DNA from 4 places in the Vibrio hippocampi genome. Region 1 is predicted to be linked to each of the others. Evidence: predicted binding sites of a transcription regulator. Region 1 holds the regulator's gene; each other region holds the start of a gene.

Region 1 (4,104 bases):
ATTCATATTCTGCCTTGGTGAGTTTTACTGGTTCCCCACCATTCGTCAGTGAGCGGCGCTGTTTATCAAATATCCAATCACCAAAATGCAGTTTACTTTCTTGCTTATCACTACCTTTGTCCACCGGCGTTTTTCGCGCCAGAGCAATACGCCAAAGTAAATTCTTCACTCTGACCAGTAACTCACGATATTCAAACGGTTTCGTCACATAGTCGTCAGCGCCCATTTCGAGACCAACGATACGATCGATGCTGTCGGTGCGCCCAGTCACCAGCACAATACCGATGTCTGATTGGCTTCTTAATTCACGGGTAAGGGTTAAACCATCCTCGCCCGGCAGATTGATATCTAGCATCACCAGATCGACACTCGATTCAGACAGCACTTGTCTCATCTGCTCACCGTTTTCAGCTTCACTGACGAGATAGCCTTCGTGTTCAAAGTAACCCACGAGTTTGCTTCTTGTCACGACATCATCTTCGACGACCAAAACATGATATTTCATTGTTTCTACTTCTTCTAATCTTGACCCCACTGCCATTTTAAGCGTTACGCTTCAAGATACTAGCAGTGAGTCTATTTATTTAAGAAAACCTTGATTCAGCACCACGCCAATACGCACCCCATTCCTTATGCTTCAAAGTTTAGTTTTAATTTATTCATATTACTTTATATTGTTTGGTTTTTTTTCACATTGTGAGTGACTGTTATTCATATTTTTTGTCTACACTATGAATAACTTGGGTATATACCCATAGAATATTTGCTGGAGAGTACCAAAGTGCAAGAAGTAAAAGCCTTTAATGAACAACGCGCAGAAATCTACTGGTGGTTATCAAGTTTATTCACCAAAGAGTTAACAGAAAGTGAACTAGAGCAATATCAATCGCCAGAGATCCGCGCTTTCTTGTCTGGGTTAGGTGAAAACGAAGCGCTAAAACAACCTATCGACAAATTGGTGGACGCACTGAACCGTCTGCAGGTTCGCCACGATGCTCAACTCGAACTATCCGCCGACTTCTGCGAGCTTTTCTTGAAAAGTGATAAACATGGCGCACTGCCATACGCTTCAATTTATCTTGATAAATCCGGTCTTCTTAATGGCGAACCCGCTTTACAAATGCAGCAATTATTAACCAAGCACAATATTGCCGTCACGAAAGATCTCAATGAACCCGCGGATCACCTCGCCATTGAATTAGATTATCTTGGCAACCTCATTATTCGCAGCAACGAACTTGAGGCTGAAAAACATCTTAACGAAGCGTTCTCAGAGCAAGCTGACTTTATTGAGCAGCACCTACTCACTTGGATCGAACAATTCAGTCAAGCGTGTGAAAAACACGATGAGTTTGGATTTTATTCAGCCTGTAGTGCTCTATTAGTCGCATTTTGCCAATTAGACCTGACTTATCTGCGTCCTTAGGAGTCAGCGTAACTTGCCGATTCTATTGGAAATTCAGTGGCACATCTCGCCACTGATATAAATTTATACAGATTTACATTGCTTGCAATGGATGCTCGACATACAATTCGCCGTTTCAGCGATTTATAGTCGCTCTGGTTAACTTTAAATAGGCATGAAACCTTGCTTATTTACCACTTTCTCTTCGTGTCCGTTTTGAAGCAGAAGGTGAGATATTAGGATATCGCGATGGCAACGATAAAAGATGTAGCTCGTCTCGCTGGCGTTTCAACGACCACCGTTTCTCACGTCATTAACAAAACTCGCTTCGTGGCAGAAACGACACAAGAAAAAGTCATGGCCGCGGTTGACGAGCTTAACTACGCACCAAGTGCCGTGGCTCGCAGTTTAAAGTGTAACACGACCAAAACCATAGGCATGTTGGTGACCCAATCAACCAACCTATTCTTTTCGGAAGTGATCGACGGTGTAGAAAGTTACTGTTATCGCCAAGGCTATACCCTAATTCTGTGTAACACAGGTGGTGTATATGAGAAGCAGCGCGATTATATTCGCATGCTGGCGGAAAAACGTGTCGATGGTATTTTGGTGATGTGCTCCGACCTCACGGAAGAGTTGTTAGAAATGCTTGATCGCCATGCCGATATACCAAAAGTTATCATGGACTGGGGCCCAGAAAGCTCACAAGCGGATAAAATCATTGATAACTCAGAAGAAGGTGGCTATCTAGCCACTAAATTCCTGATTGGTAAAGGTCATACCGATATCGCTTGTTTAAGTGGTCATCTGGAAAAAGCCGTCTGCCAAGAGCGTATTGATGGTTATAAGCGAGCCATGACCGAAGCGGGCATCGAAATGAAAGCTGACCGAATCCTTGAGGGTAATTTCGAGTGTGATACCGCAGTCATTGCAGCAAACCGAATCGCGGCGATGGAAGATCGTCCAACGGCTGTGTTCTGTTTTAATGACACAATGGCACTTGGCTTAATGAGTCGCCTTCAGCAACTTGGTGTCAAAGTCCCTGAAGATATCTCTGTGATTGGCTACGATAACATTGAACTTGCGGAATACTTCTCTCCACCGCTAACGACGGTTCACCAACCGAAGCGACGCGTGGGTAAAAACGCCTTTGAAATTTTGCTTGAGCGTATCAAAGATAAAGGTCATGACAAGCGTATTTTCGAGATGCATCCAGAAATCATTGAGCGTGATTCCGTATTGGATCTCAACAGATAACTTTCATCAGCTAGCAATGTTTGTAATAAAAGCCCGACGCGGGCTTTTACTCTCATGACAGAACTAGTCGATTCATTGCTTTCTAACCACTCTATTTTTTGAACCAACATCACACTTCACAGGTCAAGCCTCCGTTATCGAATCGCTTTTCCTTTATTCTTTAGCTTGTCACGCACAGGGCAAACCACTTGAAAAGGTGGGACGCAAAGCCTCCGGCCTAAACCCAATCAGGTAGGTAGCGGGGTTACCGATGGCAGCAGAGGAATTAACAGCAAATTCTCAAACTTTGCTAACAATTAATAACCTCTGTTTTGCTAATCTCTCGGACCTGATCTAGGTGGCGTAGTTATAGAAACCGAGAAATAAGAAACATGGATAAACCTATCTTAACAAATTCGATGAAGCTGTTTTCCGAAATCGGCGTGGTCAAATCACGCTCAATGTTCGGTGGCTTCGGAATATTTATTGACGACACGATGTTTGCACTCGTCGTCAATGATCGCATTCATATTCGTGCAGACAAATCAACGGCAACCAAATTTCAGCAACTGGCATACCATCCTTACGTTTACCAAAAACGTGGGTTTCCTGTGGTCACCAACTATTTCGCGCTACCTGACGCTTATTGGCAAACCCCAGAAAAGATCATTGAGTACGCAAAAGAAGCATTACAGGTGGCTAAGCAGGCCAAGATTGCCCAACAAAAACCAACCTCGATTCGACTTAAAGATCTTCCGAACTTGCGACTCACAACCGAACGCATGCTAAAGAAAGCGGGCATTGATTCGGTGTCTGAATTGCAACAACAAGGCTCCGTAGAAGCTTTTAAAGCTATCCAACGCACACATAAAGGCAACGTGAGTATCGAATTGCTATGGGCGCTTGAAGGCGCAATTGAGGGCAAACACTGGTCGGTGATTCCCCAAGACAAGCGTCAGCAGCTTGCTGAGTTAATTTAATTCGCGTTGGTTGGCTTGGCTGAAAGGCGAAAGACTTCGCTGAGTCATGAGAAATAGTAACGACTTTTTCAGACCCATTTAATTTACTATTGATGAAAGTTATTCGCTCATCCACCTGTCTACTAAACTATAGAGTGATATAGACAGAGGATAAAAAAGATGACGAAGCAAACTCATGACACGCCCAAGCGCTCCCCAAGTAAAAAACTCATTGTCGGGGTGTTACTGGTTATCCTCGTTGTTTGGGCGGGTATCCATTTCGGTCAATATCTGACTCTTGAAAATGCTAAAGCTCAGCAACTCGCGTTAGCGGAATTTATTGACGCTAATTTTGTTTTAGCGACATCAATTTACTTTTTTGCGTATATCGCTATTACCGCATTTTCTATACCCGGTGCCGCTGTAGTGACGTTACTAGGTGCCGCGCTGTTTGGTTTTTGGACCAGTTTAGGCTTAGTTTCATTCGCGAGTACAATTGGCGCA
Region 2 (4,104 bases), 810 kb from region 1:
ACTCTTGAGCAATTAGAAGAAGCTCTTGAGAAGTTAACGATTGTTGTTAGCGAAAGACAAGAATCTGAAGCGGAAGAACGTGCAGCTAAAGAAGAACGCGAAGCTAAATTAAGCGAATACGCGCAAATGATCGCTAAAGATGGTATTGATGTTGAAGACCTTATTGCGGCGCTTGCTGGCGAAAGCAAATCTAAAGGTAAATCTAAGCGCGCTCCTCGTCCTGCTAAATATAAATATATTGATGCAAACGGCGAAGAAAAAACTTGGACGGGTCAAGGTCGTACACCTTCTGCAATTCAAACTCAGCTTGATGCAGGTAAGTCTTTAGAAGAGTTCGAGATCTAATCTCACTTTTACAAGTGAAAAAAAAGCGCCTTTCGGCGCTTTTTTTATCTTTGCAATTTTTATCTTTCCCAATAAGCCTCTTCAAGGCTGTCTTCTCTCTCTGGTAATCCGCGAGATAAACGAGGGGAATGCTGAACCAAAACTTCATAACTCGCTCGGTTGGCATATTTGCAGACTTGAGAAAATGATGAGTAAGTAATGAACGAATGTTGATGTTTGCTTGAATTAGGCACATTACCTCTGTGGTATTTGTTCGCCGCCATATCATGCAACAGTGCCGACAATGCTGCATCCCCTGCACCATTGGTATTTTTAATTTTTTCCGGTCCACCCATATAAGGCGCAATATGTGAATAAACCTTTAGTGGTTCTTCACACTCTGCTCTTAATGCCGGGCGACTAAATTCAAAACGGTTGAACTCGGCAATATTACCCGGAAGTAATGGCAACGACGTTTCTCGTTTAGCACTATCTTCTGTGTAACCTGCCATAAATAGTCCAACGGGACCTGCGGTACACAGCACTAAATCCACCCACTGCAATACTTTGTCAGCGGCGGATAATGGATCACTATCGCCCGTTAATGCTTCGGCTTCATCTTCATTCATCGCTACAACAGTCACGTGCTGCTTTAAAAACTGTTGCCAATACTCGGGATCTTCTTGAATAACAAAACGAGTGCCTAATGTTAATACCACAGGAACATTGTGTTTTTTTGCATATTCAATTGCCTGCATCGTCGCTTCAGGCATTGGGTCACCCGGTTTACAGCGGACTAAATAAGAAGTTAATACTAACGCCGACGCATTTTTAAATACTTTTTCCGGAATGCTCTCTGGTCGAAGTTGGTTCATTTGCCCTTCGCTAATAGCAAAAGTACGCTCACCATCTTCCGTTATTAATGTAAAACAACGACCTATCGCGCCATCGACGGCTTGCAAGTAATTGAGATCCATGCGGCTCGAAGTGTTACAGAGATAACGATATCCATAACCACCGATTTTAATATCCTGACTCATTACTCCCAGTAATACCGATTTATCATCCGCTAACACCGAGAAATTGTGTAACGTATTACCGACTGTTCCACCCGCAAACTCATTGGAGATCAATTCTTTTTGTTTTAGCTCGTTATAAAGCGTCTCAGCAGTCGCGTCATCAATAACTAATGAGTGACCTTTGCTTAAACCGAATCTCTCAATGAACTCACTATCAACCTTTGCTTCGATATCGACTAGAGTTTGGTCAATGCCGATGATATGAGTTTTCGCCATTTTTTTATTATTGGTTGCCGGTGTCACCAGAGGGTCACGAGCATGTACAGGGAAATAGTGCTTTGATTTTCTTTGGCCAGGAAATTTCATTGATTTTCTTTCACTATAAAAATTTGCGGGTGATTCTAACTCTGTATAGATGATGGGAGCAAATTGAGCAACAGCCGCAAACGTTTACGCATAATAATTATTTTAAATGACCTTGTTTTTTCGCTGTTAAAGACCCATTTTCGTATGCTGAGCACTGAGTTCGAGCACGGGATTTGCACTTATCCTTTGGCTCGAATCGAGCAAGAAATCGTGACAAAACGTGATTTGTATCGCGCAACTGTATTGCTGATTCGCTTTCTGTTAGAATCGGCGTCCAATTGATTTAGGTGAATATTTAACTATGTCTGATAACAGCCAAAAGAAAGTCATTGTCGGTATGTCCGGCGGCGTAGACTCTTCTGTTTCAGCTTATCTTTTGAAGCAGCAAGGCTACCAAGTTGAAGGCCTGTTCATGAAGAACTGGGAAGAAGATGATAACGAAGAATACTGCACGGCCGCAGAAGACCTCGCTGACGCTCAAGCAGTTTGTGATAAGCTAGGTATCCACCTACATACCATCAATTTCGCTGCGGAATACTGGGATAATGTGTTTGAGTATTTTCTTGCTGAATATAAAGCGGGTCGCACACCAAACCCCGATATTCTTTGTAATAAAGAGATCAAATTTAAGGCGTTTTTAGAGTTTGCTGACGAAGTTCTCGAGGCAGACTATATCGCTATGGGTCATTATGTCCGTCGCTCATTCCCAGAAAATGGTGAAAAACCACAGATGTTACGTGGTCTAGACGGTAATAAAGACCAAAGCTACTTCTTATATACATTGAGCCACGATCAAGTAGCGCGAAGCCTATTCCCGGTCGGCGATTTAGAAAAACCAGAAGTTCGCCGTATTGCCGAAGAGCAAGATTTGATCACCGCCAAGAAAAAAGATTCGACCGGTATCTGTTTTATCGGTGAACGCAAATTTACTGATTTCTTATCTCGCTATTTACCCGCACAACCGGGTAAAATCGAAACCCCTGAAGGTAAAGAGATTGGCGAACACCAAGGCTTGATGTATCACACACTTGGTCAACGTAAGGGTCTACACATTGGCGGCCAAAAAGGCGGCGGTGGTAATGAAGACCCTTGGTATGTGGCGGAAAAAGACCTAAAACGCAATGTGCTTATCGCCGTGCAAGGGGCAGACCATCCGTTGCTAAAATCTAACGGACTCGTTGCGTCGCAACTTCACTGGGTAGATCGTGGCGTAATCACTGAACCGCTGCAATGTTCGGTTAAAACTCGTTACCGTCAACAAGATATTCCTTGTACTATCATTCCCATAGATGATAACAACATCAAGGTGATCTTTGATGAACCACAAGTGGCAGTAACACCGGGACAATCTGCGGTGTTCTATCTTGACGACGTCTGCCTAGGCGGCGGCATCATCGAACAAAGAATTTAATAGAGGAGAATTACGTGGCTAACACACTTTATGACCGTACTATCGCTTTTGCTGGAATATGCCAAGCAGTGGCTCTTGTTCAACAAGTCGCGAGAGACGGTTATTGTGATTCAGACGCGTTTGAAACCCAATTAAAGGCAATTTCTAACCTAAACCCAGCAAACACTCTGGGTGTCTTCGGTCGTGAAGCTGACCTTAAGATCGGTCTTGAGTGTCTGGTTAATGGTATCGACAGCACGCCGAAAGGTAGTGAGATTACTCGTTATATGATTAGCCTGTTGGCACTAGAGCGTAAACTCAACAGCCGCAACGACGCCATGTCGCAACTTGGTGACCGTTTACAAACCGTCTCTCGTCAACTTGATCATTATGAGCTGTTAGATGAACAGATGGTCAGCAACCTTGCCAGCATCTATCTCGATGTCATTAGCCCAATCGGTCCAAGAATCCAAGTGACTGGGACTCCGGCAGTTTTACAACAAACTGGGGTTCAGCAAAAAGTGCGCGCGCTTTTGCTCTCTGGTATTCGTAGTGCGGTTCTATGGCGTCAAGTGGGCGGTGGACGCCGACACTTGATATTCGGTCGCAAGAAGATGATCGATCAGGCGAAAATCCTGTTAGCAAGAATGTAATTCCTCAGCTCGCATCGATTGCGAGCTGTTTTTTTTCGGACAACCTTTAGCCAAATAACCATCGAGCGCAAACGTTTGCGTAATATTCGTGACAATTGCCACAGTTATTGGTATAAAGCTCACAAAATTTAGAAACTCAATCCAGGAGAACAACATGGAACTGTCAGCATTGACTGCTGTTTCACCAGTAGACGGCCGTTACGGTAGTAAGACAATCGCACTTCGCAGCATTTTCAGTGAATTCGGTCTGCTAAAGTACCGCTCTATCGTTGAAATTCGTTGGCTACAAAAACTTGCAGCCACTGATGCAATCAAAGAAGTCCCTGCATTTAGCGCCGAAGCGAATCAATTC
Region 3 (4,104 bases), on a different contig from region 1:
CGTAAATCTGATAATCGGGTTCAAAGATAATTTGAGTGAGGAATTCGACAATCAGTGCCTGATCTTTTTCGCTTGCCCAGAGCTTAGATTGCAAAATAGAAAACATAATGGTTAAACGGTGGAAATCCGCTAAATGCCATTCGATGTTGGTGTCGTTATCAGTGGTCGCTGGAGAAAATTCTTCGATATGGCGACTTGATAAAGAAGAGAGATACAGCTCACGTCCTGCTAAACTTTCTTTTGTTGGGAAATCAACTTCAACCTGATCGACCAACCAATGGTTTTTGGCGTTATAAAGACTTGCTGCGATATCTTTCATAGTAATCCTGTATTGTTTTTTGTTACCTTAATGCAAGGTATAGCGCGCTATTTTCCATGATGCTGATACCATGAAGCGGAACTAAGATACTATATCAGGCTGCAATTCACCATAAAACAAACTGTTATTAGCGCTACAACAAGGACTTAAATATGAAAAAGAGACTATCCGCTTTATTTATCACCGCTCTGCTAGTGGGTTGCTCTGACAACGAGGTCGGTGACGTTTCTCTCGGTCTCTTTACGTTGAAAGATATCAAAATCGAGAACTTAAAAGACGATGTAGTCACTGGTGTCACCTGCCATGTTGCTTCTATTGAAGCGGACTTAAGCTTATCGGATCCAAGTGACAGCTCCATATCATGCCGTCAAACGGGTGAAATTACGCCTGAAATGATTGCTAAAATCGACAGGAGTAAGTCTGGTGAAGTGGTCTTTAAAAAATCCAAAAGTATTTTCTTCAAGACGATGAAAGTTCGTCGAATCTATGATGCCGATAACCAAACCCTGCTTTATCTGTCTTACACCACCAAAGAGACCGATGGTAGTTTCAAGCATAGTTTATCAACCGTACCGCTTTGGGGAACAAAAGCCTATAGCGAGGCGCCCGTTACAGTTGAGTAATACTAGTAACCGCCACTCAATCGAGTGGCGGTTTTGTCTTCAACCTGTCAGTGGCAACACTATCAATTAATGCCTCTGCTATCGGCTCCATCGCAACCCGCTGCTCATTGCTCATTGCCCTGGTTTGGTGGACTCTCTCCTTGGCATCAACAACGTTTTACCTTGGCAACGAACACCTTTTTGAGACATTTATAAATAACTCAGCTATTCTCTCTCCACTATGACTCTCTGTTGATTACTCATGCTTTGAATCACTTAACTATCCAATTGCACAAAATTAACACAATCTGTCAGATTTATGGCTTTACAAAGCATTTTGAACGGGTATTATCTCGCGCAAACGTTTACGTCACCAGTTTTAATGATTATTAAGGGCTGTTAATGCTATCTGATATTGACATTTGTCGTACTACTAAACTCGCTTCAATAACGGACATCGCGACCCAATCTGGTCTTCTAGCACAAGAGTTTCACCCGCAGGGACAATATAAAGCTAAGGTTTCGCTTAAAGCGTTACACCGTGTAAAAGATAATATTAGTGGCAAGCTCGTCGTGGTGACTGCCATTACGCCTACCCCGCTTGGTGAAGGTAAAACCGTGACGACTATTGGTCTCTCTCAAGGCTTAAAAAAATTACAAAAGTCGGTTTTTGCTTGTATTCGTCAGCCTTCCATGGGACCGATCTTTGGTGTCAAAGGCGGAGCTGCGGGCGGTGGATTTTCACAAGTCGCACCCATGGAAGAGTTAAACCTGCACCTGACCGGAGATATTCATGCGGTTACGGCGGCGCATAATCTTGCTTCGGCAGCTTTAGATGCCCGCATATACCACGAACAGCGTCAAGGTTATGATGACTTTGAGGCTCGCACGGGTCTAAAAGCATTGCGGATCGATGTGCGTAACGTAGTTTGGAAACGTGTTGTCGACCACAATGATCGCGCATTGCGCATGGTGACGGTAGGACGTAACGAAGCGAATAAAACTATTAATGGTTACGAGCGTGAAGATGGGTTTGATATTTCTGCCGCCTCTGAGCTTATGGCTATTCTTGCTCTCTCTGAGGACCTTGCCGACTTACGACGCCGTATCGGTAAAATCGTGTTAGCTTACTCGCTCGATGGTACACCGATCACCACAGAAGATCTTCAGGTCGCAGGCGCGATGGCGGTGAGCATGAAGGACACGATTGAACCAACGTTGATGCAGACACTTGAAGGTGTGCCTACCTTGGTTCATACCGGTCCATTTGCCAATATCGCTCATGGTAATTCGTCGGTTATTGCCGATCGTATTGCTACCAAACTCGCTCAGTACACAGTGACTGAAGGCGGCTTTGGATCTGATATGGGCTTCGAAAAAGCCTGTAATATCAAAGCAGCCAGTACCGATAAAAAACCAGATTGTGCTGTTATCGTCGCCACGCTACGTGGCTTAAAGGCGAACTCAGGTTTATATGATCTCAAACCCGGTACGCCGATCCCCGACTCGCTCTATGGTGAAGATCAGATCGCACTTAAAGCCGGTTTTGAAAATCTGAAATGGCACATCAATAATGTGGCTAAATACGGTGTCCCTGCTGTTGTCGCAATCAACCGTTTTCCTCAAGACAGTGAACAAGAGCTTGGGACATTAATGGCGTGGGTTGAAAAGCTTGGCTGTCGCGTTGCAATCAGTGAAGGCTTTGCTAAAGGTGGGACTGGGACAGAAGATCTCGCTCAGCAAGTCATCAGTGCTTGTGAAAGCCCAGCGGATTTTCGACCGCTTTATCGCCAAGAGCAGTCTATCCTAGAGAAATTAACCACAGTCTGTGAAGCGGGCTACGGCGCGGGACGTGTCACTCTCTCCTATCAAGCGCAGCAACAATTGGCGATCTACGAAAAACAAGGCTTCAACCACCTTGCTGTCTGTTTAGCGAAAACTCCGTTATCAATCACCACAGACGGCAGCATTAAAGGTGCGCCAACTGGCTTTGATGTTGTGATTCGTGAGCTTCGATTATGTGCGGGAGCGGGTTTTGTTTACGCACTTTGTGGCAATGTGATGACCATGCCTGGTCTCCCTGATAAACCGGCGTTTATGTCGCTTGATCTCGACCAAGACGGCAATATTGTTGGTTTAAGCTGATTCGATAAATTAATAGACCAATAACCCAAAGCGATGCTGTTAATGCATCGCTTTTTGTTTTTATATCGCTATTTATTATTCGCAACCAATAGAGTTAACTCCACTCGACGATTGCACGCCTGACCGTATGTGTCGCCGTTAGAGCAAGCAGGTACATGTTCGCCATAGCCTCGGGTATAAATTAGCTGTCTTGGAACCTGCTGATTAATCAGCGCTTGTTTCACCTGTTGAGCGCGTTGGTCTGACAAATTATCGTTGAAACTGACTGTTCCCGTGTTATCCGTATGACCACCAATCACCACATCGATACCGTGTTGCTCGGACAAAAAGTTAGCTAGGCGTTCAAGCCAGAAGAAAGAGTCACTTGAAACGGCGGTAGAGCCAGTATTGAAATGGATCTTACGCTTGAGGCGAATCATCATATAATCCCCCGGTACCATTTCATAATCTAAGCCGTTTTGTACCAGATAGTCTTCTAATGAACCCCAAACATGGGGACGAGATTGACCGTTATTGCCCTTGAGCGTCGTCATGGTTTCTATTGGTCCGTAAGCCCAATCTGGATGCCTGACATCATGCTCCGACTTAGGTGCAATATCTAACGTATCTGGTATTAATTTAACGTCTTTAAATGAAGTGGAACTGCAACCTGCAAGCAGGCTGGCAAAAAGAACCCACGCAACCTTGTTTGCTCCAAACATGACGTTCTCCTGTTGTTTCGATACTCAATTTAACGGCAGCACTAAAAGATTCTTTACCTAAAATTGAAATTTTTGCGCGGTTTCTCTCTTGTCACCCAGCAGCCTCGGACGTTACACTTTGATGAGTTTTACACTCTATCCATACAAGGAAAATCCGTGAATAAATTTATTCTTCCTCTGATCGCATTAGTGCTTGCTGCATTTATGATTTATCGCACTTGGAACAACCATAAAGCCTCTGAACAAAATTTTGCAATTGGTCAAACTTTTTTAGCTGAAAATGGGCAAAAAGAGGGAGTCATTACAACAGAAAGCGGCCTGCAATATCTGGTGTTAC
Region 4 (4,104 bases), on a different contig from region 1:
GTATTAGGCAGAGTTAGGCGGACGACTATCGCCACTCTTCTTTACGCCCAAAAGGTAAGATCGTCGCACCGGTTGAGGGTTCTAACTGTTCACCATTAAGTGCTTTGGAAAATTTGACGATTTGGCGATGCAGTTCATCACGCAGTAGCACATTGGCGTGGATCGGATTTTTGGCTTTTTGTAGGACTCGTTCGATGTGAGACTGTTGAGCAGTCAGTCGCGTTTGCATCGCTTCTGAGCAGGTGTCGATGTATTGGTCACACAGTTGTTGTCTAAGTTGAGTCAACTTTTCTGGATTATCTTTTGCCAGCGCGGCGAGTTCGTCAAACGAAGGGAGATGAATACTCTGTGTCATAATTTTCGCTCCATGAAAAGACCAAGCCATGATTTGAGCGTAGGAGCGTTTATCGCAAAGATAAAGTGAATGCAGATTATAATCTGTAACAGAAATGAGATTGCCACAAGGTTGCTGGAAAAGAGTTAAGAGGCTAACGTTATGATTGCCTGTCGAATTTGGTTAACTCTAGCTTGTTTTTTAGGCGTCAGCCTTGTATGAAAAGTGATACAGACAGCGTCTAGCACCTTGAACGATGTGCTCACTGCGCGTCACGCTGACCTCGTCCCCTAGCAAAGATTGAAACACGTTAAGTTCAGATTGACACAGTAATTCACAACGCGTGGCTGCTTTGCAGATAGGGCAGTGATTCTCAATTAAGGCAAACCCATTTTCCAATTCAACAAACTCAGCCATGTAACCGTCAGACTCTCTTAGTTGAGCCAGTTTCATCACTTTGTTTTTTAAATCGGTCAGTGAAGTTAGATGCGGTTGGTAATGCTCAAGAGTTTGTTGCTCTCTTTTATTGGCGACCTTTTTTAAGCCATCTTCACCAAAAATATCTTCAATCGCATCAATAAACTGTACCGTAAGATCGCTGTGCTTATCGGCAAAATAGGCATGACCTTGATCGGTCAATGACCAGTGTCTATTGGGTCTACCTACTTTAACTTTCACATCTTCAAATTGCAGCAACTGCTCTTCTTCGAGGATCTGCAAGTGCTGCCTTGCCCCCATAGTAGTAATGGCGAGTCGCTCTGCGATGGATTTAGCCGTCACCGCACCTTCACGTTTTATGATGTTGATAATCTGTTCAGTAGCTTTCATGGTAATGGATAATAAAGTAAGTAAACCGATTGCACAGGCTATTATGGCGCAATGGTTTTATAAAGCAAATTATTTACTTATCTCTCAATATCCGTAGCAAGTCCGCCAATTGAAAAACAAAAAACGCCGAAAATATTCGACGTTTTCAGGCTATTTAGCGCAGGCAGATTACAGAATAATATCTCTGATTTCTGGATCTTTTCTTTCTAGGTAGTGCGTTGATTTAATGCGACGGATAGTGCGGCAACGACCACGGATAAGTAGCGTCTCGGTGGTTGCAATGTTTCCTGAACGGCTAATCCCTTCTAGAAGATCACCTTTAGTGATACCGGTCGCTGAGAAAATAATATTGTCACTGCGAGCCATATCTTCCATACGAAGAATGACATTTGCTTCAACGCCCATCTCTTTGCAGCGAGCCAGTTCTTGCTCGCCCGCTTTGCGGTTTTCTTCGTTGTCGCCTTTGACTTCATGTCTTGGTAGTAGACGACCATGCATATCACCGTCTAGCGCTCGAATGACTGCGGCAGAAACCACCCCTTCAGGCGCACCGCCAATGCAGTACATCACATCAACTTCACTGTCAGGCATACAAGTTAATACTGAAGCAGCGACGTCACCATCGGGCACAGCAAATACACGGACACCCATAGCTTGCATCTCTTGAATAACTTGGTCGTGGCGCGGTTTAGCCAGCGTTGTTACCACGAGAGTGTCGAGAGGTTTATTCAGGGCTTTAGCGATGTTTTTTAGGTTGTCGGCAAGAGGAAGTGCAAGGTCTATGACCCCTTTAGCACCAGGACCAACCACCAACTTTTCCATGTACATATCAGGCGCTTTTAGGAAACTGCCTTTTTCGCCAGCCGCCAATACAGCGAGCGCGTTTGATTGACCCATCGCGGTCATGCGAGTGCCTTCAATAGGGTCAACAGCAATATCAACCGCATCGCCACCGACGCCGACATGTTCACCGATAAACAGCATAGGAGCATCATCGATTTCTCCTTCGCCAATAACAATCTCACCACTGATTTCGGTCTTATTAAGCAGGCTACGCATCACCTCAACAGCAGCACCGTCCGCTGCGTTTTTGTCACCTCGACCCAACCATTTGTACCCAGCAAGAGCTGCACCTTCGGTAACTCGTGAAAAAGCCATTGCTAAATCGCGCTTCATATAGACTCCAAAAAAACAGAAAATAGACGAAAGAATTTACAACGCGGGATTCTAGCACATCTCAATGGAAACGTTTGCGTTTTTAGCGGACGGAGTACATGACCAAATCAAGTTTGCGGTAAATAATTGCGATGTGAATATGAAAAGAGTTAAATGGCGAGACTTTGGATTTTTTCATCGAACTATATGTTGTTTTTTTGCGCAAATAGGATCGAAATTCAATATAGCGCGTGTCTATCTGAGCTAGGCTGAGTAGAATAGGGGCAATGTTAAGTGGAACATAGCGCTTCCATATAAATTGAATAAGGTAGGCCGAGATGTCTTTTGAAGTATTAGAACAGCTAGAAGCAAAAATTCAAACTGCGGTTGACACAATCGCTCTATTGCAAATGGAAGTTGAAGAGCTTAAAGAGCAAAAAACGGAGCTTGCAAACCAAGCCGAGCAACTAAAAAACAGCCGTGAAGAGCTAGAAGCGAAAAATGCGCAGATGCAACAAGAGCATTCACAATGGCAAGAGCGTATTCGTAACCTGCTTGGCAAAATGGATGAAGTGGAATAACACGGTATTTGTTAACAGATAAAATGGTTAATAATGAGTCTGTTGCAAACAAATGTTGATTAAGCACTCAATTGAGTGCTTTTTTTGTGACTGCAGATAGAGGCGGTGTTACTCCTGCTAGAGAAGTACCTAGAATCTTTAAATGACTTGCGTATACTGTTTTGTGATTTAGGGGGAAAGGGAATATATAATGAAAACGCGTGATCGAATTGTCCACACGGCGCTTGAAATGTTTAACTCAGATGGTGAGCGTAATGTTACGACCAATCATATTTCAAGCCAACTCGAAATCAGCCCTGGCAATCTTTACTATCACTTCCGCAATAAGCAGGAGATAGTACGAGAAATTTTCTCCCTTTATTCGAAAGAGTTGATTGAGCGCTTTTCGCCAGTTCAAGGGCAGCAAGAGAGTCTTGGACTCCTTAAGCATTACCTTGATTCCATTTTTACTTTGATGTGGAAATATCGATTTTTCTACGCCAACTTGCCCGAAATCTTACAACGTGATCCTGAGCTTCATACCGATTACATCAATGTACAAGATCGCCTTCAAGGCAACTTGATTAACATCCTTAAAGCGTTTGTGGATATGAATTTGCTCGCGCTCAAAGAGAAAGAGCTTAAAAGCTTGGTTGTGACATTGCACTTGATGGCCGTGAGTTGGCTGAGTTACCGCTCTGCAATGTCTCCAAAAACACGCATTACAGAAGAAGTGGTACAGCAGGGTATGCTTCAGATGATTAATGCGGTAAAACCGCTTGCCACCGAAAAAGGTTCCGAGCAACTGGCACTGTTGGAAGATGGTGTCAAAATGATGAAAAGCTCAACCATCTAGCAAGTTGTTGCCTTTGGGTACTAGCGTTTTAGCCAGTTAACCGGGTTTTGCACTCGGCTGTTGCGGCGGATCTCAAAATAGAGTGAAGCCGTGGATTGTCCCCCAGTGTCGCCCGCTAAGGCAATGGTCTCTCCCGCGATCACTTTATCGCCTTCTTTCTTCAATAGGGTTTGATTGAAACCATACAAGGTCATATCGCCTTTACCGTGATCGAGTAACACCACTAAGCCGTAGCCTCGCAAGTAGTCCGCGAATACGACGGTACCGGAGTAGACAGATTTTATGGTGTCACCATAGTCTGCCTTGATGACCATACCTTTCCAGTCCACATGACCTGTCTGTTTGGTGCCAAAACGGTGTAATACTTGTCC

What was found. Region 1 encodes PurR, which represses purine synthesis genes. Its sites were predicted from a motif close to TNANGNAAACGTTTNCNTNA; they were not measured.
Region 2: L9Q39_RS08985 (inosine/guanosine kinase) is a predicted target of PurR. The motif match lies at 1,782-1,801, and genes of this name have one in related genera.
Region 3: L9Q39_RS16345 (formate--tetrahydrofolate ligase) is a predicted target of PurR. The motif match lies at 1,275-1,294, and genes of this name have one in related genera.
Region 4: glpX (class II fructose-bisphosphatase) is a predicted target of PurR. The motif match lies at 2,401-2,420, and genes of this name have one in related genera.

The regions. Positions count from the first base shown of each region.
Region 1 covers NZ_CAKLCM010000002.1:670,189-674,292, reverse strand. The annotation lists gene torR (two-component system response regulator TorR) at 1-505, opposite strand, end outside; gene torD (molecular chaperone TorD) at 782-1,426, shown strand; gene purR (HTH-type transcriptional repressor PurR) at 1,655-2,662, shown strand; cyclic di-GMP riboswitch class I at 2,831-2,914, shown strand; gene L9Q39_RS05520 (TfoX/Sxy family DNA transformation protein) at 3,034-3,621, shown strand; gene L9Q39_RS05515 (TVP38/TMEM64 family protein) at 3,781-4,104, shown strand, end outside.
Region 2 covers NZ_CAKLCM010000002.1:1,481,435-1,485,538, forward strand. The annotation lists gene L9Q39_RS08980 (H-NS family histone-like protein) at 1-345, shown strand, start outside; gene L9Q39_RS08985 (inosine/guanosine kinase) at 405-1,709, opposite strand; gene mnmA (tRNA 2-thiouridine(34) synthase MnmA) at 2,011-3,120, shown strand; gene hflD (high frequency lysogenization protein HflD) at 3,135-3,752, shown strand; gene purB (adenylosuccinate lyase) at 3,907-4,104, shown strand, end outside.
Region 3 covers NZ_CAKLCM010000003.1:716,565-720,668, reverse strand. The annotation lists gene L9Q39_RS16355 (hypothetical protein) at 1-319, opposite strand, end outside; gene L9Q39_RS16350 (CreA family protein) at 472-942, shown strand; gene L9Q39_RS16345 (formate--tetrahydrofolate ligase) at 1,324-3,066, shown strand; gene L9Q39_RS16340 (OmpA family protein) at 3,135-3,767, opposite strand; gene bamJ (BamJ family beta-barrel-assembly machinery protein) at 3,924-4,104, shown strand, end outside.
Region 4 covers NZ_CAKLCM010000001.1:264,559-268,662, forward strand. The annotation lists gene L9Q39_RS01285 (DUF3135 domain-containing protein) at 26-355, opposite strand; gene L9Q39_RS01290 (helix-turn-helix transcriptional regulator) at 536-1,162, opposite strand; gene glpX (class II fructose-bisphosphatase) at 1,331-2,338, opposite strand; gene zapB (cell division protein ZapB) at 2,656-2,898, shown strand; gene L9Q39_RS01305 (TetR/AcrR family transcriptional regulator) at 3,089-3,733, shown strand; gene L9Q39_RS01310 (murein hydrolase activator EnvC family protein) at 3,754-4,104, opposite strand, start outside.